DNA from 4 places in the Bradyrhizobium sp. AUGA SZCCT0431 genome. Region 1 is predicted to be linked to each of the others. Evidence: predicted binding sites of a transcription regulator. Region 1 holds the regulator's gene; each other region holds the start of a gene.
What was found. Region 1 encodes PhoB, which activates phosphate uptake and scavenging genes when phosphate is short. Its sites were predicted from a motif close to TGTCATNNANCTGTCAT; they were not measured.
Positions count from the first base shown of each region.

Region 2: the regulator PhoB is predicted to act here: its motif matches at 1,959-1,975, upstream of JQ567_RS25050 (DUF47 domain-containing protein).
Region 3: the regulator PhoB is predicted to act here: its motif matches at 3,449-3,465, upstream of JQ567_RS03385 (UDP-2,3-diacylglucosamine diphosphatase).
Region 4: the regulator PhoB is predicted to act here: its motif matches at 3,713-3,729, upstream of JQ567_RS27855 (Orn/Lys/Arg decarboxylase N-terminal domain-containing protein).

Region 1 covers NZ_JAFCLR010000008.1:146,660-152,066, forward strand. Annotated here, with positions in the region: gene pstA (phosphate ABC transporter permease PstA) at 1-422, shown strand, start outside; gene pstB (phosphate ABC transporter ATP-binding protein PstB) at 419-1,240, shown strand; gene phoU (phosphate signaling complex protein PhoU) at 1,264-1,980, shown strand; gene phoB (phosphate regulon transcriptional regulator PhoB) at 2,068-2,769, shown strand; gene JQ567_RS09840 (GcrA family cell cycle regulator) at 2,930-3,439, opposite strand; gene JQ567_RS09845 (aspartate aminotransferase family protein) at 4,008-5,213, shown strand; gene argF (ornithine carbamoyltransferase) at 5,213-5,407, shown strand, end outside.
Region 2 covers NZ_JAFCLR010000028.1:46,314-51,720, forward strand. Annotated here, with positions in the region: gene JQ567_RS25040 (branched-chain amino acid ABC transporter permease) at 32-895, shown strand; gene JQ567_RS25045 (branched-chain amino acid ABC transporter permease) at 897-1,865, shown strand; gene JQ567_RS25050 (DUF47 domain-containing protein) at 2,017-2,661, shown strand; gene JQ567_RS25055 (inorganic phosphate transporter) at 2,676-3,680, shown strand; gene sugE (quaternary ammonium compound efflux SMR transporter SugE) at 3,776-4,090, opposite strand; gene JQ567_RS25065 (peptide chain release factor 3) at 4,242-5,407, shown strand, end outside.
Region 3 covers NZ_JAFCLR010000003.1:48,242-53,648, forward strand. Annotated here, with positions in the region: gene JQ567_RS03370 (outer membrane protein) at 1-291, opposite strand, end outside; gene JQ567_RS03375 (threonine/serine dehydratase) at 519-1,508, opposite strand; gene JQ567_RS03380 (glycosyltransferase family 1 protein) at 1,562-2,617, opposite strand; gene JQ567_RS03385 (UDP-2,3-diacylglucosamine diphosphatase) at 2,614-3,426, opposite strand; gene JQ567_RS03390 (tripartite tricarboxylate transporter substrate binding protein) at 3,954-4,928, shown strand; gene JQ567_RS03395 (monooxygenase) at 5,000-5,338, shown strand; gene JQ567_RS03400 (hypothetical protein) at 5,402-5,407, opposite strand, start outside.
Region 4 covers NZ_JAFCLR010000034.1:76,865-82,271, forward strand. Annotated here, with positions in the region: gene paoC (aldehyde oxidoreductase molybdenum-binding subunit PaoC) at 1-964, opposite strand, end outside; gene JQ567_RS27840 (xanthine dehydrogenase family protein subunit M) at 969-1,919, opposite strand; gene paoA (aldehyde dehydrogenase iron-sulfur subunit PaoA) at 1,916-2,578, opposite strand; gene JQ567_RS27850 (LysR family transcriptional regulator) at 2,765-3,658, shown strand; gene JQ567_RS27855 (Orn/Lys/Arg decarboxylase N-terminal domain-containing protein) at 3,773-5,407, shown strand, end outside.

The DNA of each region.
Region 1 (5,407 bases):
GTCTGGCGCTTGCCGTGATCGTGATCCCCGTGGTGGTGCGCACGACCGAGGACATGTTGCTGCTGGTGCCCAATCCGTTGCGCGAGGCCGCGTCCGCGCTCGGCCTGCCGCGCTCGCTGGTGATCAAGCGCATCGCCTACCGCGCCGCGCGCGCCGGCCTCATCACCGGTGTACTGCTCGCCACCGCCCGCGTCGCCGGCGAAACCGCGCCGCTGCTGTTCACCGCGCTGTCGAACCAGTTCTTCAGCCTCGACCTCACCAAGACGATGGCGAACCTGCCGGTCACCATCAACAACTTCGTCCAAAGCCCCTACGAATACTGGAAGCAGCTCGCCTGGAGCGGGGCGCTGCTCATCACCCTGACCGTACTTGCCCTGAATATTGGCGCGCGCATCCTTGGCGCCGAGAGGACAGCAAAATGAACGATCTTTCCGTATCCGTGAGTGCTGCGAACGGACCTGTTCCGCAGGTCGCCTTGCCCGACGCGCCGCCGAAAGTGACCGCGCGCGGCCTGAATTTCTACTATGGCGAGCACCATGCGCTGAAGAACATCAACCTCACGCTCGGCACCCACCGCGTCACCGCCTTCATCGGGCCGTCCGGCTGCGGCAAGTCCACGCTGCTGCGGATCTTCAACCGGATGTATGACCTCTATCCGGGCCAGAAGGCGACCGGGCAATTGATGCTCGACCAGACCAACATCCTCGACCCCAAGCTCGATCTCAATCTGCTGCGGGCCCGGGTCGGCATGGTGTTCCAGAAGCCGACGCCGTTTCCGATGACGATCTACGAAAACATCGCCTTCGGCATCCGCCTCTATGAGAAGATCTCGAAATCCGAGATGGACGGCCGCGTCGAAAAGGCGTTGCGTGGTGGTGCGCTGTGGAACGAGGTCAAGGACAAGCTGAATGCATCGGGCCTCAGCCTGTCCGGCGGCCAGCAGCAGCGGCTCTGCATCGCGCGCACCGTGGCGGTGCGCCCTGAAGTGATCCTGTTCGACGAGCCCTGCTCGGCGCTGGACCCGATTTCGACCGCCAAGGTCGAGGAACTGATCCAGGAATTGTCGGAGGACTACACCATCGCCATCGTGACCCATAACATGCAGCAGGCGGCGCGCGTCTCGGACAAGACCGCCTTCATGTATCTCGGTGAACTGGTCGAATTCGACGACACCAACAAGATTTTCACCTCGCCGAGCGATCGACGCACCCAGGATTACATTACCGGCCGGTTCGGCTAAGCGCACATCGCGAGGAGAAGACAATGGCTTCAGAACATACCGCGAAGGCGTTCGACAGCGATCTTCAGGAATTGACCCGCCTGGTCGCCGAAATGGGCGGCCTTGCCGAACGCATGATCACCGAATCCGTCGATGCCCTGATCCGGCGCGATGTTGCGCTCGGAAAACGCGTCGTCGCCTCCGACGCCGAGATCGACCGCCTGCAGCACCTCATCGAGGAACGCGCGGTGCTGACGATTGCGCGCCGCCAGCCGATGGCCATCGACCTGCGCGAGATCGTCGGCGCCATGCGGGTGGCCACCGATCTGGAGCGGATCGGCGACCTCGCCAAGAACATGGGCAAGCGCGTCGCGGCGCTGGAGAACGATTTCCAGCCGCTGAAACTGATCCGCGGTCTCGAACACATGACCGATCTGGTGCAGTCGCAGGTCAAGTCCGTGCTCGACGCCTACGCGTCGCACGATCTGCCGGCGGCGATGGCGGTCTGGAAGGGCGACGAGGAAGTCGACGCCATCTGCACCTCGCTGTTCCGCGAACTCCTGACCTACATGATGGAAGATCCGCGCAACATCTCGTTCTGCATCCATCTGATGTTCTGCGCCAAGAACATCGAACGGATCGGCGACCACGCCACCAACATCGCCGAGACCGTGTTCTACATGATCGAAGGCCAGCAAATCCTCGACAAGCGCCCGAAGGGCGACATGACGAATTTTGCCACGACGGTGCCAGGAAACTAGAAGCGGAACCAGTAGCGGAACGGACAACCGAACGAGAGACGTTTTTCGCGTATCGACAGCGCGTCAAAACACAAGAGGCTGACATAGATGAACGCACGCATTCTGGTGGTTGAAGACGAGGAAGCGCTCACCACGCTTCTGCGCTACAACCTCGATGCCGAAGGCTATGAGGTCGAAACCGTCGCCCGCGGTGACGACGCCGATACAAGGCTGAAGGAGCGGGTGCCAGACCTGATCGTGCTGGACTGGATGCTGCCGGGCCTGTCCGGCATCGAACTGTGCCGCCGCTTGCGGGCGCGGCCGGAGACCAAGGCGCTGCCGATCATCATGCTGACCGCGCGCGGCGAGGAAAGCGAACGGGTGCGGGGGCTGGCGACCGGCGCCGACGACTACATCGTAAAACCCTTTTCGGTGCCGGAGCTGCTGGCGCGGGTGAAGGGCCTGTTGCGGCGGGCGAGCCCGGAGCGGCTGGCCACCGTGCTGACCTATGGCGATATCGAGCTCGACCGCGAGAAACGCCGCGTCGCGCGCTCGGGCCGTCCGATCGATCTCGGGCCGACCGAATATCGCCTGCTGGAGTTTTTCCTGGAACATCCCGGCCGCGTGTTCAGCCGCGAGCAACTGCTCGATAGCGTCTGGGGCCGCGACATCTATATCGACGAGCGTACCGTCGACGTGCATATCGGCCGCCTGCGCAAACTGCTCAATCCCGGCCGCGAACAGGACCCGATCCGCACCGTGCGCGGCGCCGGCTACGCGCTGGATGACCGGTTTGCGAAGGTGGAGTAGGCGCGGCGTAAACAGGTTTGCGTCGTCCCGGCGAAGGCCGGGACCCATAACCACAAATATTGATTGCTTTAAAAAGGCTGGAGCTCCAGCCAGGCATAACCACTGCTATCGGTGGTTATGGGTCCCGGCCTTCGCCGGGACGACATCAGTGAGCGTGCCCTTACCTGGTCGGCTTCGGCGCCGGGCGGCGGCGATCGGAGGCCGGCTGATAGGCGATGCGCGAGTGATGTGCGCAATAGGGCAGGCTGGTGAGCGCCTTGCCGCCGCAGAAAAAGAATTCCGAGCTGGAGGGATCGCCGATCGGCCAGTGGCAGGTGGCCTCGTTCAATTCGAGCAGCGTCAACCGCTGGCTCATCGGCACCACATTGTCGTAGGCGACCGGATCCGGCTCCATCTCCACCTCGAAGGCGTGGGCCAGCGCGGTGTTGCCGCGCGACACCGGGCGCGCCACCCGCATCATCTGCTGGGCGGGGCGCGCCTTGCGCTGACGCGGCGCGGCCGAGGAGGGGCTCTTGGCACGGCCGGAAAGACCCAGCCGGTGCACTTTGCCGATCACTGCATTTCGCGTCACATTTCCGAGTTCCGCGGCGATCTGGCTGGCGGAAAGTCCGCCCTCCCAGAGCTTTTTAAGCTGCTCGACGCGCTCGTCGGACCAGGTCAATACCGTCATCGCATTCTTCCCTTCGCACAGAGCCGGCCAATCCGGGGGCAGCGCTGGCGATGCCAATTCTCAAAAATCCCAGCGGGCAGAATCCCTTAGCCCTCGCCGGGCGCAAAAAGCCGCCCGAACGTTTACGCCTCACAAAATGGACTCTAGGGGTCAGTACTTCCGCACGAGATGTCGTACCCGACAGCCCAGACGCTACAATATGGCGGGACTCTGGCGCAAGAGTCCGCGTCCGTGCGTCCACATGTTCCGGTATTTATGCATTGCAATTGGAGTTTTCCACGGCACCGGAATGCTACGGATTGCTTTATCTTGCACCGCAGGAAAGCGGTTCGAGCATGATCCGGAAAAGTGGACGCCGGTTTTCCCTCGGGACAAGCGCAAAGCGCTTGCCCGGAGATCATGCTCAAAACAAGAGGATTTCGGCGTGTTGACACGGTCCAAAGCCCGCATAGAATGCCTGCCACGTGCCGCCCCGAAAAGGCGGCACGTTTTGTTTTCGCAAGACCGGCTGTGCCGCGTTCGCGCCAATGCACGCTATGTGGCCGGTCTCTAACCGTCAGTGATAGCCATGACCAACAGCGCCCCGTCGCATCTGCTTCCCGTATTCGCGAGAGTCGATCTCGGTTTCGAACGCGGCGAAGGCGCGTGGCTGATCTCGACGTCCGGCGAGCGCTATCTCGACTTCACCTCGGGTGTGGCGGTGAATGCGCTCGGCCATTGCCATCCGCATCTGGTCGCGGCCTTGCAGGAGCAGGCCACCAAACTCTGGCACATGTCGAACCTGTTCAGGAGCCCGGACGGCGACAAGCTTGCAGCAAGGTTGTGCGAGCAGAGCTTTGCCGATCTGGTGTTCTTCTGTAATTCCGGCGCGGAAGCGATGGAATGCGCGATCAAGGTCGCGCGCCGCTATCACGCCGCCAAGGGACATCCCGAGCGCTATCGCCTCGTCACCTTCGAAGGCGCGTTCCACGGCCGCACGCTGGGCACGCTGGCGGCGACCGGCTCAGCCAAATATCTGGAAGGCTTCGGTCCGCCGCTGGACGGCTTCGACCAGGTCGCGCATGGCGATCTCGAAGCGGTCAAGAAGGCGATCGGGCCGCAGACCGCCGCCATCCTGATCGAGCCGGTGCAGGGCGAGGGCGGTGTCCGCAGCGCGCCGCATGCGTTCTACAAGGCGTTGCGCCAATTGTGCGACGACAAGGGCCTGCTGCTGATCTTCGACGAGGTGCAGACCGGCATGGGCCGCACCGGCGATCTCTTTGCCTACAAGCGCCTCGGCGTCACGCCCGACATCATGTCGCTGGCAAAAGCGCTCGGCGGCGGCTTTCCGATCGGCGCCTGTCTCGCCACGGCAGAGGCGGCTTCCGGCATGACGCCGGGCTCGCACGGCTCGACCTTCGGCGGCAACCCGCTGGCGATCGCCTCCGCCAACGCGGTGCTCGACGTGATGCTCAAACCCGGCTTCTTCGACCACGTGCGGAAAGTGTCGCTGCTGCTGAAACAGAAGCTCGCCTCCGTGGTCGATCGCTATCCTTCCGTGCTCGCGGAAGTGCGCGGCGAAGGGCTGCTGATCGGCGTCAAGGCCGTGGTGCCCTCGGGCGATCTCGTTGCCGCGCTGCGCGACCAGAAGCTGCTGACGGTCGGCGCCGGCGACAATGTCGTCCGTTTCCTCGCGCCTCTGATCGTTTCCGAATCCGAGATCGAGCAATCCGTCCAAAGCCTCGAACGCGCCTGCATCGCGCTGTCAGGCGACAAGAAGAAGGCGGCGGGGTGATGAGCAAGTCCCTACGTCACTTCCTCGATATCAGCGAGCTGCCGCCGAAGGAATTGCGCAACATGCTGGACCTGAGCGTCGCCATGAAGGCGAAGCTGAAGGCGCATGAGACGCCCAGAAAGCCGCTCGAGGGCAAGACGCTGGCGATGATCTTCGAACGGCCGTCGACCCGCACCCGGGTCTCGTTCGACGTC
Region 2 (5,407 bases), on a different contig from region 1:
TAGCGTCACAACGAAATCGAGTGCGAAACCGATGCAAGCTCTCTACGCGCAGCTTTTAGTGGGATTGATCAACGGCTCGTTCTACGCGCTGCTCAGTCTGGGGCTGGCCGTGATCTTCGGCATGCTCAACATCATCAATTTCGCCCATGGCGCGCTCTATATGATGGGTGCGTTCTGCGCCTATTTCCTGCTCAACCTGGCGGGCATCGGATACTGGCCGGCGCTGATCATCGCGCCGATCGTGGTCGGCATCTTCGGCATGATCCTGGAACGGACCATGCTGCAGTGGCTTTCGGGCCTCGACCATCTCTACGGGCTGCTGCTGACGTTCGGTATCGCGCTGATCGTGCAGGGCGTGTTCCAGAATTATTTCGGCTCCTCGGGCCTTCCCTATGCGATCCCCGATGAACTGAAGGGCGGCATGAACCTCGGCTTCATGTTCCTGCCGATTTACCGCGGCTGGGTGGTGGTGTTCTCGCTCATCGTTTGCCTCGCCACTTGGTACCTGATCGAAAAGACGCGGCTTGGTGCCAATCTGCGCGCCGCGACCGAAAATCCGACGCTGGTGCGCGCGTTCGGCATCAACGTGCCCAGGATGATCACGCTGACCTATGGGCTCGGCGTCGGCCTTGCGGCGCTTGCCGGCGTCTTGTCCGCCCCGATCAACCAGGTCCGGCCGCTGATGGGCGCCGACCTGATCATCGTCGTGTTCGCGGTGGTGGTGATCGGCGGCATGGGCTCCATCATGGGATCGATCATCACCGGCTTTTCGCTCGGCGTGATCGAAGGACTGACCAAATATTTCTACCCTGAAGCTTCAAACACCGTGGTTTTCGTCCTGATGGTGCTGGTGTTGCTGGTGAAGCCAACGGGTCTGACCGGACGGGCGGCCTGATATGAGCGCATTGACTGACGATACACTGCCGGTGTCACCGCGTGCCGTGCGCGACGAGATGATCGTATTCGTCCTGATGGCAGCGCTACTGGCGATCGTGCCGCTGACCGGGATCTATCCGTTCTTCGTGATGCAGGCGCTGTGCTTCGCGCTGCTGGCCTGCGCGTTCAACCTCCTGATCGGCTACGGCGGGCTATTGTCGTTCGGCCACGCGATGTTTCTGGGGACGGCCGGTTACTTCACCGCGCATGCGCTGAAGGTCTGGGGGCTGTCGCCGGAGCTTGGAATTCTGGTCGGCACCGTAGGTGCCGCCGGGCTTGGCGTCATTACCGGCGTCGTCGCCATTCGCCGTCAGGGCATCTACTTCTCGATGATCACGCTGGCGCTGTCGCAGCTTCTGTATTTCATCTACCTGCAGACGCCGTTCACCCATGGTGAGGACGGCATCCAGGGCATCCCGCAGGGCTATCTGTTCGGCATCTTCAATCTATCCAAGCCGACGGTGCTCTATTACGTCATCCTCGTCGGGTTCCTTGGCGGTTTCCTCCTGATCTATCGCACCATCAACTCGCCGTTCGGCGAGGTCTTGAAGGCGATCCGCGAAAACGAACCGCGCGCGATCTCGCTGGGTTACAAGACCGATCACTACAAATTGCTGGCCTTCATCCTTTCCGGAACGATCGCCGGTTTCGCAGGTTCGCTAAAGGTATTCGTGGCGCAGAACGCCTCGCTCACCGACGTGCACTGGACGATGTCGGGCGAAATCGTACTGATGACGCTGGTCGGCGGTCTCGGAACCGTGTTCGGCCCCGTGGTCGGCGCCTTCGTGATCATCGCCATGCAGCAATATCTGGCCGGTTTCGGCCAGTGGGTGACGGTGATCCAGGGCGTCATCTTCGTCGCCTGCGTGCTGACTTTCCGCCGCGGCGTGATTGGCGAGATCGCGCATTTCTTCCGCCGTTCGCTCTAAATTGCCCGTTCGGGCGCGTTTTAACGGCCGACAAAGCGGTGGATGACCACTATTCCGGGATCCGTCGTCGCGCGCTTTGCCTGTGAATGGTCTATGACAGTTTTGTGACAGGCTGCCTCGGGCAGCCGTTCCAGAACGATGGATAAGACCGATGTTGCGCTGGTTTCGCTATTTCCTGCCCAAGGAAGAGCGGTTTTTCGACCTCTTTGCCCGTCATTCCCAGACCGTCGTGCAGGGGGCGCTGGCCTTGCAGGACATGCTGCGCGGCGGCGACGAGACGCCGGTGTTCTGCCAGCGCGTCAATCAGTTCGAGAACGATGCCGACAATATCACCCGCGAGGTGCTGACCGCGGTCCGGCGCACCTTCATCACCCCGTTCGACCGCGGCGATATCAAAAACCTGATCACCTCGATGGACGACGCCATCGACCAGATGCAGCAGACCGCCAAGGCCGTCATCCTGTTCGAGGTCCGCGCCTTCGAACCGCCGATGCGAGAAATTGGTACGCTGATTGTCGAATGCGCCAATCTGGTCGGCCGTGCTTTGCCGCTGATGCAGTCGATCGGCGACAACGTCGCGATGCTGACGGCGATCACCGAGGAGATCGGCAAGCTGGAGGGCCGCATCGACGACCTGCACGATATCGGGTTGAAGGAGCTGTTTCTCAAGCATCGCAACGCCAATGCGATGGACTTCGTTGTTGGCGCCGAGATCTACAAGCATCTCGAAAAGGTTTCGGACCGCTTCGACGACGTCGCCAATGAGATCAACTCAATCGTGATTGAACAGGTTTAGGGCAGGGCCATCAGGTGGACGCCACGCTTGGTCTTCCAATTCTGATCGCATTGATTGCGGTCGCGCTGCTGTTCGACTTCCTCAACGGATTGCACGACGCCGCCAATTCGATCGCCACCATCGTGTCGACGCGCGTTTTGCGGCCGCAATATGCGGTGTTCTGGGCCGCCTTCTTCAACTTCATCGCCTTTCTGGTGTTCGGCCTTCACGTCGCCAACACCATCGGCACCGGCATCATCGAGCCCAGCATTGTCGATGCGACGGTGATCTTTGCCGCGCTGGTCGGCGCCATCGTCTGGAACCTGATCACCTGGGGGCTTGGCATTCCCTCGTCCAGTTCGCACGCGTTGATCGGCGGCTTGCTCGGCGGCGGGATCGCCAAGGCAGGCCTGTCCGCGGCGGTCTGGAGCGGGCTGTCGAAGACGCTGCTGGCGATCGTGCTGTCGCCGCTGGTCGGATTCCTGCTGGCGCTGGTGCTGGTAGCGATCGTGTCCTGGCTGTCGGTGCGCTCGACCCCGTTCGCGGTCGACCGCGCCTTTCGCATCCTGCAATTCGTTTCGGCCTCGCTGTATTCGCTCGGTCATGGCGGCAACGACGCACAGAAGACCATGGGCATCATCGCGGTGCTGCTCTATTCGCAGGGCCATCTCGGCGCCGATTTCTCGATCCCGTTCTGGGTGGTGATCTCGTGCCAGGCGGCCATGGGCCTCGGTACGCTGATGGGCGGCTGGCGGATCGTTCGAACCATGGGATTGCGAATTACCAAGCTGACCCCGATGCAGGGCTTTTGCGCGGAAACCGGGGGCGCGGCGACCCTGTTCATGGCGACCTGGCTCGGGGTTCCCGTTTCCACCACCCACACCATCACCGGCGCCATTGTCGGCGTCGGCGCGGCGCGCCGGGTCTCCGCGGTGCGCTGGAACGTCGCCAGTTCGATCGTTTATGCCTGGGTCATCACCATCCCGGCCTCGGGAATAGTGGCGGCTGCGACCTATTGGGCGGTGGTGCTGCTGCGTTAGAGCGTTTTCAAGCGAAGTGGACGCCGGTTCGCGCCAAGAAAACGCGTCAAATCAAGAATCGAGAGGCCGTTCCGATTCAGCGGAACGGGCTCTCGTCAGGTGACCAGCTTCAGCCCGACAATACCGGCTACAATCAACCCGATGCTGGCCAGGCGGGCCGCGGTGGCAGGTTCGCCGAACAGGGCGATGCCAAGGATAGCCGTGCCGACGGCGCCGATCCCGGTCCAGACGGCATAGGCCGTTCCGATCGGCAGGGTTTTCAGCGCCAGTCCAAGCAGGAGGATGCTTCCGGCCATGGCCGCCAGCGTCAGGGCCGACGGCACCAGCCGCGTAAAGCCTTCGGTGTATTTGAGACCGATAGCCCAGCCGATTTCGAGGAGACCGGCGGTGAACAACACAGCCCAGGCCATGACAAACCCTCCAGATAAGGCAGGGTCGTCCCCGCGGATGATGGTGATGGGAAGGTCGTCCTTCCCTGCTGGATATGGGGGGTGTATCCACCGTCGGCAATCGCCAAATCGCCCTTGATTGCGCCCGTTTTCCCTGCCAAACGCTCGATTCATGTCCGACATTGCCGTTTCAGCCGAATCGCCGTCCCGCTCGCCGCTTGCAGATGAAGTGGCGCGGCGGCGGACCTTTGCCATCATTTCCCACCCGGACGCCGGCAAGACCACGCTGACCGAAAAGCTGCTGCTGTTCGGCGGCGCCATCAACCTTGCCGGTCAGGTCAAGGCCAAGGGCGAACGCCGCAACACTCGCTCCGACTGGATGAAGATCGAGCGCGAGCGCGGCATCTCGGTCGTGACCTCGGTGATGACCTTCGAGTTCGATGGCCTCGTCTTCAACCTCCTGGATACGCCGGGCCATGAAGACTTTTCGGAAGACACCTACCGCACGCTGACGGCGGTCGATTCCGCGGTCATGGTGATCGACGCCGCCAAGGGCATCGAGGCGCGGACCCGAAAGCTGTTCGAGGTGTGTCGCCTGCGCGACATCCCGATCATCACCTTCATCAACAAGATGGACCGCGAAAGCCGCGACACGTTCGAACTGCTCGATGAAATCGAGAAGACGCTGGCGCTCGACACCACGCCGATGACCTGGCCGGTCGGCCGCGGCCGTGACTTCCTCGGAACTTACGACATCGCCACCGGCGGCGTGCGCCTGCTCGAAGGCGGCGGCGCCAAGACCGGCGCCGCGCAGCAGATCGACATCGCCGATCTCGCCGGCCGGAGCGCCAATCTCGACGTTGCCGAGGTCAAGGACGAACTCGCGCTGGTCTCGGAAGCCTGCAAGCCGTTCGAACTCGAGGCGTTCCGCGAGGGCCATCTGACGCCGGTCTATTTCGGCAGCGCGCTGCGCAATTTCGGCGTCGGCGATCTCTTGGAAGGCCTCGGGCGCTTCGCACCGGCGCCGCGCGCGCAGGAAAGCAATCTGCGCAAGGTCGAGGCGGCAGAGCCGCGCATGAGCGCCTTCGTGTTCAAGATCCAGGCCAACATGGACCCGAACCACCGCGACCGCATCGCGTTCGCGCGGCTGTGCTCCGGCAAGCTCAGCCGCGGCATGAAGGCCAAGCTGGTGCGCACCGGCAAGAACATGTCGCTGTCCTCGCCGCAATTCTTCTTTGCCCAGGACCGCTCGGTGGCGGATGAAGCCTTTGCCGGCGACGTCGTCGGGATTCCCAATCACGGCACGTTGCGGATCGGCGATACGCTCACCGAAGGCGA
Region 3 (5,407 bases), on a different contig from region 1:
TGAACCGTCGAGTTCGAGGCCGAACACGAAGCTGGAAATCTGCTTGTTGATGCCGACCTGACCGCCGGCGAGGAAACCGCGGGCGACGAAATCAGCGTTGCGCGTATCCCAATCCTTCATGCCGCCGCCGTAACCGGCGTGCACACCGAGATAGACGCCGGACCAGTCGTAAGCCGCAGCCACGATCGGCGCCGCCTTCACCGGCATGTCGGCCGCCAGGGCGGTTGCAAACGGGATCATCGCGCCGAGCGCCGTCGCCGAGATCCACAGACCGCACTTCCGGATATTCATTCCAAGCTCCACAACGTTCGTTATGCTGTTCCTCAGCGGGAACAACGTACCTACATTTGGGGAACTCGCGTGTATCTGCGGTGCAACACTACCACAGCAACGGGATGGACTCCGGCCGGCCACCAGTTGGACTAAGGCGCAAGCGGCTCGGGAATCACAGGATTTGGCAGTTCTCGCTATAAGGTCGGGCTGAGCTGCAGCGGGCTGCGGCGTCCGGTTGCACCCATTCAAGCGACCAGCTTGGCGAACAGGTCGGCGTCAACATTGCCGCCGGAGAGGACGATGACGACGTTCTTGCCGCGCACATCGATCCGGCCGGCCAGCAACGCAGCGAGGCCGACGGCACCGCCGGGTTCGACCACCAGCTTCAGTTCCCGGTAGGCATAGGCCACCGCCGCCCCGACTTCCGCGTCGGAGGCGACCACGCCCTGGGCCAGCAGCTTGCTGTTGATCGAGAACGTCATCACGCCGGGGATCGCGGCCATCAGCGCATCGCAGATGGTGCGATCGGCCGCATGATGGGCTTCGCGATGGCCGGCGCGCAGCGAGAGACCGTGATCATCATAGCCCTCGGGTTCGGCGACGATCAGCGTCGATTGCGGAAAGCGCGCCTTGATGGCCGTCGCCACGCCCGCGATAAGCCCGCCGCCGGAGGCCGGCGCCACCACGATATCGGGCGTCAGGCCAAGCGCGGCCATATCCTCTGATATCTCGCGGCCCGCAGTGCCCTGCCCGGCGATCACGAAAGGATCGTCATAGGGGCGCACCAGGGTTGCGCCACGCTTGCGCGCGATATCTTGAGAGATCGCCTCGCGATCTTCCTTGTCGCGGTCATAGAGCACGACTTCGGCGCCATAGCCCTTGGTGCGCTCGCGCTTGGTCAGCGGCGAGTCCTTGGGCATCACGATGGTCGCCTGCATGTTGAGGATCTGCGCCGCCGCCGCCACGCCCTGGGCGTGGTTGCCGGACGAGAACGCGACCACGCCGCCGCTGCGTTCGGCCTGCGGGATCGAGGCCAGCTTGTTGAAGGCGCCGCGGAACTTGAAAGAACCGGTCCGCTGCAGCATTTCCGGCTTGAGAAAGACCTTGGTTCCGACGCGTTCGTTGAGAACGGGGAACGACAACAGCGGCGTTCGCACCGCAAAGGGCGCAACCACCCGCGCCGCCGCATCGATATCTGCAGCACCAATCGGTGCCATCGAGGCCTGATCCGTCATGACGGCTTTGTATCGCGTCCGTGGACAGGCCGGCAAGACGCAATCCGGTGAAGTCAGGCGGCGAAATGCGGGTCTTCCACAAACTCCACCACCTCGCCTTCGGAGCCTGGGGCCCGGACATTAAGCGCATGGTCGACAAAAACCCGCGCCGAGGCCTGCCAGGTGTGGGCGGCGGCAAATTCCACACAGGCCTGCGGCGAGATCTGCAGCGCGTCCAGGCAGGCGGCGCGCAAATCGTCGCTCAGCACGCCGACCGGCGCCGCACCGATCACGTCGCGGGGACCGGTGACCGGAAAAGCGGCAACCGGCACGCCGCTGGCGAGCGCTTCCAGCAGCACCAGGCCAAAGGTGTCGGTCTTGCTCGGGAACACGAAGATGTCGGCGGCCGCATAAATCTCCGCCAGTTCCTCGCCGTGCCGGGCGCCGAGGAACACGGCGTCTGGATATTTCCGCTCCAGCGCCACACGGGCCGGGCCATCGCCGACAATAAGCTTGGTGCCGGGCAGATCGAGGTCGAGGAACGCCTCGAGATTCTTTTCGACCGCGACGCGGCCGACACTGAGGAACACCGGCTGCGGCAGACAGAGGTCGGCGGTGCGCGGATGAAACAGCGACGTGTCGACGCCACGCGACCACAGCACCACATTGCGAAATCCGCGCTGGCGCAATTCAGCTGATAGCGCCGGCGTTGCCGCCATCACCGCCTGGCTCGGCCGGTGAAACCAGCGCAGCGCGCGCCAGACCCATTTTTCCGGGATCGGCGAGCGCGCCGAGACATATTCCGGAAAGCGCGTGTGGAAGCTGGTGGTGAACGGCAGCCCGCGCTTGCGGCAATAGCGGCGAACCAGAAGGCCGATCGGGCCTTCGGTGGCGATGTGAATGCTGTCGGGCTTCGCCGCCTCGATCAACGCCGCGATCTTCGCCGGGTAAGGCAGCGCGAGTTGCAAATCCGGATAGCTCGGCATCGCAAAGGTGCGAAACGATTGCGGCGTCAGGAAGCTGACATCGACGCCGAAGCCTTTGGCGGCTTCCGCCATCATGGTCAGCGTCCGCACCACCCCGTTGACCTGGGGATGCCACGCATCGGTCGCGACCAGGATATGCGTCATGCCGCGCGCGCCGCGACGCGGGGAACCGGCGCCAGCCGGCGCTGCGGATCGGCCCAGGTGATGATTTCGAACCGACCGTCCTCGTGCTCGACCAGCGCGGTGCAGCTTTCGACCCAGTCGCCGCAGTTCATGTAGCGGATGCCGTGCTCGTCGCGGATCGTGGCGTAGTGGATATGGCCGCAGATCACGCCATCGGCGCCGTGACGCCGCGCTTCGCCGGCCAAGGTCTTTTCGAACGCGCCGATATAATTCACCGCGTTCTTGACCTTCAGCTTCGCCCATTGCGACAGCGACCAATAGGGAACGCCGAACATGCGCCGGAAGAAGTTGACCAGGCGATTCATCTGAATGGCGAAATCATAGGCCTTGTCGCCGAGGTGGGCGAGCCAGCGCGCGTTCTGCACCACGAGATCGAAGATGTCGCCGTGGATGATGAGATAGCGCTTGCCGTCGACGCCCTCGTGAATGGTGTTTTCCACCACGTCGATGCCGCCGAAATGGGTGCCGTAATAGTTGCGCAGGAACTCGTCGTGATTGCCCGGCACGTAGACGACCTTGGCGCCCTTGCGCGCCTTGCGCAGCATTTTCTGCACGAAGTCGTTATGCGATTGCGGCCAGTACCAGTTGGACTTCAGTGCCCAGCCATCAACGATATCGCCAACGAGGTAGATGGTGTCGGCGTCGTGGCTTTTGAGGAAGTCCAGCAACCGGTCGGCTTGCGAGCCGCGGGCTCCGAGATGGACGTCGGAGATAAACAAAGTGCGAAAGCGCCGCTCCGGGCTCTCTTCACTCGAGGAGTCACTACCCATGCCGTGCACCTAACAGATTCCTGTGACGGAGCGATGACAACCGACGCGACTGATAGCCCCACGCGAATCGATGACGCGCCCCTGCCAAAGCGGATAGCAGCGCGATGCGACAGGGAAACGACGGCAGCAGAGGGCCGTAGTTCCACGGCGTCACGCTCCACGCGTCGTCCCGGCGAACGCAGATGCGCAATTGCGCATCGGGGGACCCATACCGCGCGATCTCTCGATGAGGCTTGGTAGCAGAGACCATTCGCAAAACTTCTCCCTGTGGTTATGGGTCCCGGCTCAAGGCCGGGACGACGGCGGTGTTTGTTGTTGGCACCATCATCCAAAACGCAATTTCGCGTTCTCGCGGCGCATCGCGCCGGGCGTGGCCGTCGGGCCACATTTGGCGGTGGTGATCCGGATGCGCCGGGGCGCGCGGCTACGGCTGCACCGCCTTGCGAGTGGCGCCCGCTGCTGCCACACTTGCTCCGGGTCCTGCGGCAATGACCGCGCAAGCCGGCATGCAGGACAGGGAGGAAACGATGAAGTTCGTTGCGAGCCTGTCCGCCGCGCTGCTGGTGCTGCTGACGGCGCAGACGACATCGGCGCAGTCCAGCTATCCAAACAAGCCGGTGAAGATCCTGGTCGGCTTCACACCCGGCACCGCGCCGGACCTTGCGGCGCGCATTCTGGCCGAACGGTTTGCCGAGGTCTGGGGCACGCCGTTCGTGGTCGAGAACCTTCAGGGCGCCGGCAGCAACATCGCCACCGAACGGGTCGCCAAGGCGGCCGCCGACGGCACCACGCTGCTGATGGGCGGCAACTCGGCGCTCGTCATCAATCCGAGCCTGTATGAGAAACTGCCGTTCGATCCGATCAAGGATTTTGCGCCGATCTCGCAGGTGTTCATCGCGGCCAACGTGCTCGCCGTTCCGCCCGAGGTGCCGGTCAAGACGGTGGCGGAACTGGTGACACTCGCCAAGGCGCAGCCCGGCAAACTCTCTTATGGCCATGCCGGCGTCGGCACGTCGCAGCATCTCGGCGCCGAACTGTTCAAATACATGGCGCATGTCGACATCGCATCGGTCCCCTATCGCGGCACCACGGCGCTGATGCCCGACCTGCTCGCCAACCGCATCGCGATGTCGTTCGCCAATATCGTGAACGTGGTGCCGCTGGCCAAGGAAGGCAAATTACGCGCACTGGCCATCACCTCGGTCAAGCGCTCAGCCCTTGCGCCCGACCTGCCGACGATGGCGGAATCCGGGTTTCCCGGTTTCGAGGCGGTGCCGTGGTTCGGCCTGCTCGCGCCATCAGGCACGCCGAAGGACATTATCGACAAATTGCACGGCGAAACCGTCAAGGCGCTGGCGATGCCGGAGGTGCGCAAGAAGTTCGACGAACTCGGGCTCGAGCCGGTCGGCAATACGCCGGCAGAGTTTGCGGCCGTCATCAAGAAGGAGACGCCCGAATGGGCAAAAGTGATCAAGGACGCCGGCATCAAGCTCGGCAACTAGGTTGAACTGCACGCGCGCGAACTGCGCTTATATCGCTACCCCAGCCGCTCACCCCACCTGAGGAAACCGCCATGGCCAATTGCATCGTCGTCGTTCAGTTCGATCTGCCGAAGCGATCAGAGGAACAGGCAATCACAGGCGGCACGTCGAGCGCGCCGACCTATCGCGGCCTCGCCCGGAAAGGTTTGATCCGCAAGGACTACCTGAACGGCGAAACCGGCACCGGCGGCGTCTATCTCTGGGACAGCCGCCAATCGGCGGAAGCCTGGTTCACGGAGGAACGCGTGGCGGAATTGACCAAACGCTTCGGGGTGCGCCCTCGCCTGACCTGGTACGACACCCATGTCACGGTCGATAATTTGCAGGACGAGACACGCGTCAACGGCAAAGCGATCGAGGCCGTGGCCTGACGACAGCGATCGCGGCACTGCGCGTGATTGGATCGCGCGCACTGCGTTAGGCGTGCGGAAGTTCTACGT
Region 4 (5,407 bases), on a different contig from region 1:
CCGCAGCCTCCGGCTTGCCGCCGGGCAGGTTGCCGGACCAGCCCTCATGGCCGATGGCCGTGATCTTGCCATCCCTGGTCGCGCCGATACGGATGCGCTGGATCGTGGCCGGCCGATGCACGGTGTTGTTGAACATCATCGGACGCGTCAGCGCTACCTTGACCGGCCGCCCGGCCGCGCGGGCGCCCAATGCCGCGAGCAACGCATCGGCCCGCACGAACAGTTTGCCGCCGAACCCGCCGCCGATGAACGGCGATATCAGGCGGACCTTGTCCTTGGGCATGCCGAGCGTCTTGGCCAATTCGCCAACGCTCCAGTCGATCATCTGGTTTGAGGTCCACACGATCAGCTTGTCGCCGTCCCAGGCGGCCATCGAGGCGTGCGGCTCCATCATCGCATGGGCGTGATCGGGCGTGGTGTAGGTCGCGTCGAGCTGAACCGGTGCCGCGGCGAATGCGCCGGCGAAATCGCCGACCGCGGTATCGGCCGGACCGCCGGTGATGCGCGCGGGCTTGCCGGAATCCTTGACCGCTGCGAGATCGAACGCCCCCTCTGCCTTCACGTAATCGACGCGGACCAGTTGCGCGGCGGCGCGGGCCTGCTCGAAGGTCTCCGCCACCACGAGCGCGATCGCCTGGTGATAATGCTCGATCTCGGGACCGCCGAGCAGCGTGGCGAAGTTCAGGTTGCCCTTGGCGAGCTTGCCGGCATTGTCAGCCGTGACGATGGCGAGCACGCCGGATGCTGTTTTGGCGGCCGTCAGATCCATCGAGGCGATCCGGCCCTTGGCAATCGCTGAACCGACCACATAGCCGCAGGCCGGGTTCGCGATGTTGTCGTGCCGCTCATAGGCATAGGGCGCAGTGCCCGTGGTCTTGAACGGACCATCGATGCGGTCCGCGGGCTTGCCGATGATCTTCAACTGGTCGATCGGGTTGGTGGTCGCCGGGGTTTCGAATTTCATTGGTCTATCCCCTCGCCTCTGACAGCACCGCGCCGAGCGTCCGCTCGGCCAGCAGCAGCTTGAAGGCGTTCTCATGGGTAGGTTTGGCGTCGGCGAGTAGTTTTGCCGTCACGGCTTTCGCGCCGCGCGGCAGTTCGGCCTCGGCCGCTTCGACGCGCCAGGGCTTGTGGGCGACGCCGCCGAGCGCGACGCGCCCGGAGCCGTCGCGCTGCACGATGGCGGCGACCGACACCAGAGCGAACGCATAGGAAGCGCGGTCGCGCACCTTGCGATAGATTTGTTTGCCGCCAACGGGTTTCGGCAACGTCACCGCCGTGATCAGTTCGCCCGGCGTCAGGGTGGTCTCGATGTCAGGCGTATCGCCAGGCAACCGGTGGAAGTCAGCGATCGGAATGCTGCGCGCGGCGCCGTCAGGTCGAATTGTTTCCACGGTGGCGTCGAGCGCGCGCATGGCGACCGCCATGTCGCTCGGATGGGTCGCGATGCACGCTTCGCTGGCACCGATCACGGCGTGCTGACGGCTGAAGCCGCCGATCGCCGAACAGCCGCTGCCGGGCTGGCGTTTGTTGCAGGGCTGGTTGGTGTCGTAGAAATAGGGGCAGCGGGTCCGCTGCAGCAGATTGCCCGCGGTCGTCGCCTTGTTGCGCAACTGGCCCGAAGCGCCGGCGAGCAGCGCGCGCGACAGCACGCCGTAATCGCGCCGCACCCGTTCGTCCGCAGCAAGATCGGTGTTGCGCACCAGCGCACCCAACCGCAGTCCGCCATCGGCGGTCGGCTCGATCTTGTCGAGCCCGAGACGGTTGACGTCGATCAGATGCGCCGGCGTCTCGATTTCGAGCTTCATCAGGTCGAGCAGGTTGGTACCACCAGCGATGAATTTGGCGCCCTGCTGGCGTGCGGCCGCGGCGGCGGCCTCGGCCGGCGAATTGGCGCGCTCATAGGTAAAGGATCTCATGCCTGCCTCCCGGCGACTTCGCTGATGGCTTCGGCGATGTTGGAATAGGCGCCGCAGCGGCAGATGTTGCCGCTCATGCGCTCGCGCAATTCGGCATTGGTGAGCTGCGGAACTGCGTTCAGATCGGCGCTGACATGGCTCGGTATGCCGGCCTTGATCTCGTCGAGCACGGCGACCGCCGAGCAGATCTGCCCGGGTGTGCAATAGCCGCATTGATAGCCGTCATGCTTGACGAACGCCGCCTGCATCGGGTGCATATTCTCCGGCGTGCCCAATCCCTCGATGGTGGTGACGCTCTCGCCCTCATGCATCACAGCCAGCGTCAGGCATGAATTGATCCTGCGACCGCCGACGATCACCGTGCATGCGCCGCACTGGCCGTGATCGCAGCCCTTCTTGGTGCCGGTGAAACGCAAATTCTCGCGCAACGCATCGAGCAGCGTGGTCCTCGTATCGACCTCGAGCTCGCGCACCTTGCCGTTCACGCTGAGGGCCACTTTCGACATCACCGGGGCTCCGGAAACCGCAGGCTTCAGGGCGATCTCGGCCCTGGCCACAAAGGTCGACGTCGTCACCCCGAGGGCCGGCGCCGTGAGAGAAGCGGCGCCGACGACCAACAGGTCGCGCCGAGAGAATCTGAAATCACCGGGGCTTCGCATGCCATCAATCCTTTTTGCGCTTCGCTCGTTTTGCGCCCGCCTCGTCCACTAACGCCGATCATGATCCGGGGTTGCGCGCAGCCGACATCGCGCAGGTCACGACCGCGTGCCTTCAGGCATTTAACGGGTGCAACGCCGCCGGATTAGGCCTAATAATCGGCATAGACTTATGAGTTTGGCTCACCAATGCTCGGGAAAAACACGCACGATCTCATGGCGTTCCTCGCCGTCGCGCGCGAACGCAGTTTTACGCGGGCGGCAGCACAGCTCGGGGTTTCGCAATCGGCGCTCAGTCACACCATTCGAGGACTGGAAGAACGGCTCGGCTTGCGGTTGTTGACCCGCACCACGCGCAGCGTGGCGCCGACCGAAGCCGGCGAGCGGCTGATTCGAACCGTCGGACCAAAATTTGAACAGATCGACTCGGAACTATCGGCGCTGACCGAATTGCGGGAAAAGCCCGCCGGCACCATCCGGATCACGGCCGGCGAACATGCCGCGCAGGCCGTTCTTTGGCCTGCGCTGACGACGCTGCTGCCGAATTATCCCGACATCAAGGTCGAACTGATGATCGACTACGGCCTCACCGATATCGTCGCGGAGCGATACGATGCCGGCGTCCGTCTCGGCGAGCAGGTGGCCAAGGACATGATCGCGGTGCGGATCGGGCCGGACTTCTGCATGGCGGTGGTCGGCGCACCCGCCTATTTCGAAACAAAGCCCGTGCCGAAGAAGCCGCAGGATCTCACCGCGCACGACTGCATCAACATCCGCCTGCCGACCTATGGCGGGATCTACGCCTGGGAATTCGAGAAACGCGGCCGTGAACTGAAGGTGCGGGTCGATGGTCCCTTGGTGTTCAACAACATCGCGCTGCGCATGAACGCGGTCATGGCGGGGCACGGCCTCGCCTATCTGCCGGAAGACCAGGTCAAGCCGTATCTCGCCGACGGCCGTCTGATCCGCGTGCTCGACGACTGGTGCGCGCCGTTTTCTGGGTATCACCTCTATTACCCGAGCCGCCGGCAACCCACGCCGGCGTTTGCAGTGCTGGTGGAAGCGCTGAGGTATCGGGGGTGATGGGCAGCCCCCGATCGAGCGGCAGGGTTTTGGGCGGCCGGGCCGGAACCCATCCGTCATCCAGATGTCATCGAATGCGCCAACAGCTTGTTGGACACACATTCGAGGGCACCGATGGACTATTTCCGACGCTTCACCTTTCTGTTCGCCGCACCGGTCTTTGATACCGACGATCTAGAAGGCCTCCGTTTCAACCAGATCATCACCGAGATCGAGCGGTCCGGCTTTGAAGTGGTCCGGGCGCGCAAGCTCGAGGATGCGGAAATCCAGGTGCAGACCGACGCCGCGATCGGCTGCATGGTGGTCGACTGGGGCAAAAAGGGCCTCGAGGGCAAGACCATGGCCCTGATCAACCTGATGCGGCGGCGCGGCCTCGATTTTCCGATCATCCTGCTGATCCGCCGCAAGCGGTTCGAGGACCTGCCGGTCGAGGTGCTGGATTTCATCGACGGCTATGTCTTCCTGTCCGAGGAAACGCCGCCCTTCATCGCCAAAAACCTCATCAGCCGCCTGAAGCAATATGCCGAAACCCTGAAGACGCCGTTCTTCGGCGCGCTGGTCGACTATGCCGAAGAGGGCAACCAGCTATGGACCTGCCCGGGCCACAATGGCGGCGTGTTTTACAGCCGCAGCCCGATCGGCCGGGTGTTCGTCGAACATCTCGGCGAAGCCGTGTTCCGCGACGACCTCGACAATTCGGTGCTCGACCTCGGCGATCTCCTGACCCATGAGGGCCCGGCGCTGAAGGCGCAAAAGGAAGCCGCGCAAATCTTCGGCGCGGAAAAGACCTATTTCGTGCTCAACGGCACCTCGACCTCCAACAAGGTGGTGCTGGGCGCGCTCGTCACCGACGGCGATCTCGTGCTGTTCGACCGCAACAACCACAAGGCGGCGCATCATGGCGCGCTGATGATGGCCGGCGGCATTCCGGTTTATATCCCCACGGTCCGCAACGCCTGGGGCTTGATCGGTCCGATGCGCTGGGACGCGATCGACGAGACGAGTTTGCGCGAACGCATCCGCAGCCATCCGCTGGTCAAGGATCCGGAAGCCTGGCGCAAGCCGCGCCCGTTCCGCGTCGCCGTCGTCGAGCAGTGCACCTATGACGGCACGATCCACAGCGCCGAGATGATCCTGAAAGCGATCGGCCATCTCTGCGATTACATCCTGTTCGACGAGGCCTGGGCCGGCTTCATGAAGTTTCATCCGCTCTATGCCGGACGTTTCGCGATGGGGCTGTCAGGTCTCGGCGCCGACGCGCCCGGCATCATCGCGACCCAGTCGACCCACAAGCAGCTGGCGAGCTTCTCGCAGGCCTCGCAGATCCACATCAAGGACCGCCACATCACCGGCCAGAAGCGCCGCATCGAACACCGGCGCTTCAACGAGAGCTTTATGCAGCACGCATCGACCTCGCCGTTCTATCCGATATTTGCCTCGCTCGATGTCGGCGCGCAGATGATGAAAGGCCGCTCCGGCGAGGTGCTGTGGGACGACACGATCCGGCTCGGCATCGAACTGCGCAAGAAGATGCGCGCGGTCCGCCGCGAATTCGAGGAGAAGGAAGCGCGGCCCGAACGCCGCTGGTTCTTCGAGCCGTTCGTGCCCGACCGCGTCGCGATTCCAGACGTCTCCCGCGCGGGCGCCGTGCACAATGTGGCCTGGGAGACCATCTCCACCGACATGCTGGTCACCGACCCCGTTTATTGGCAGCTTTCACCGGACGCTCGCTGGCACGGTTTTCCTGAT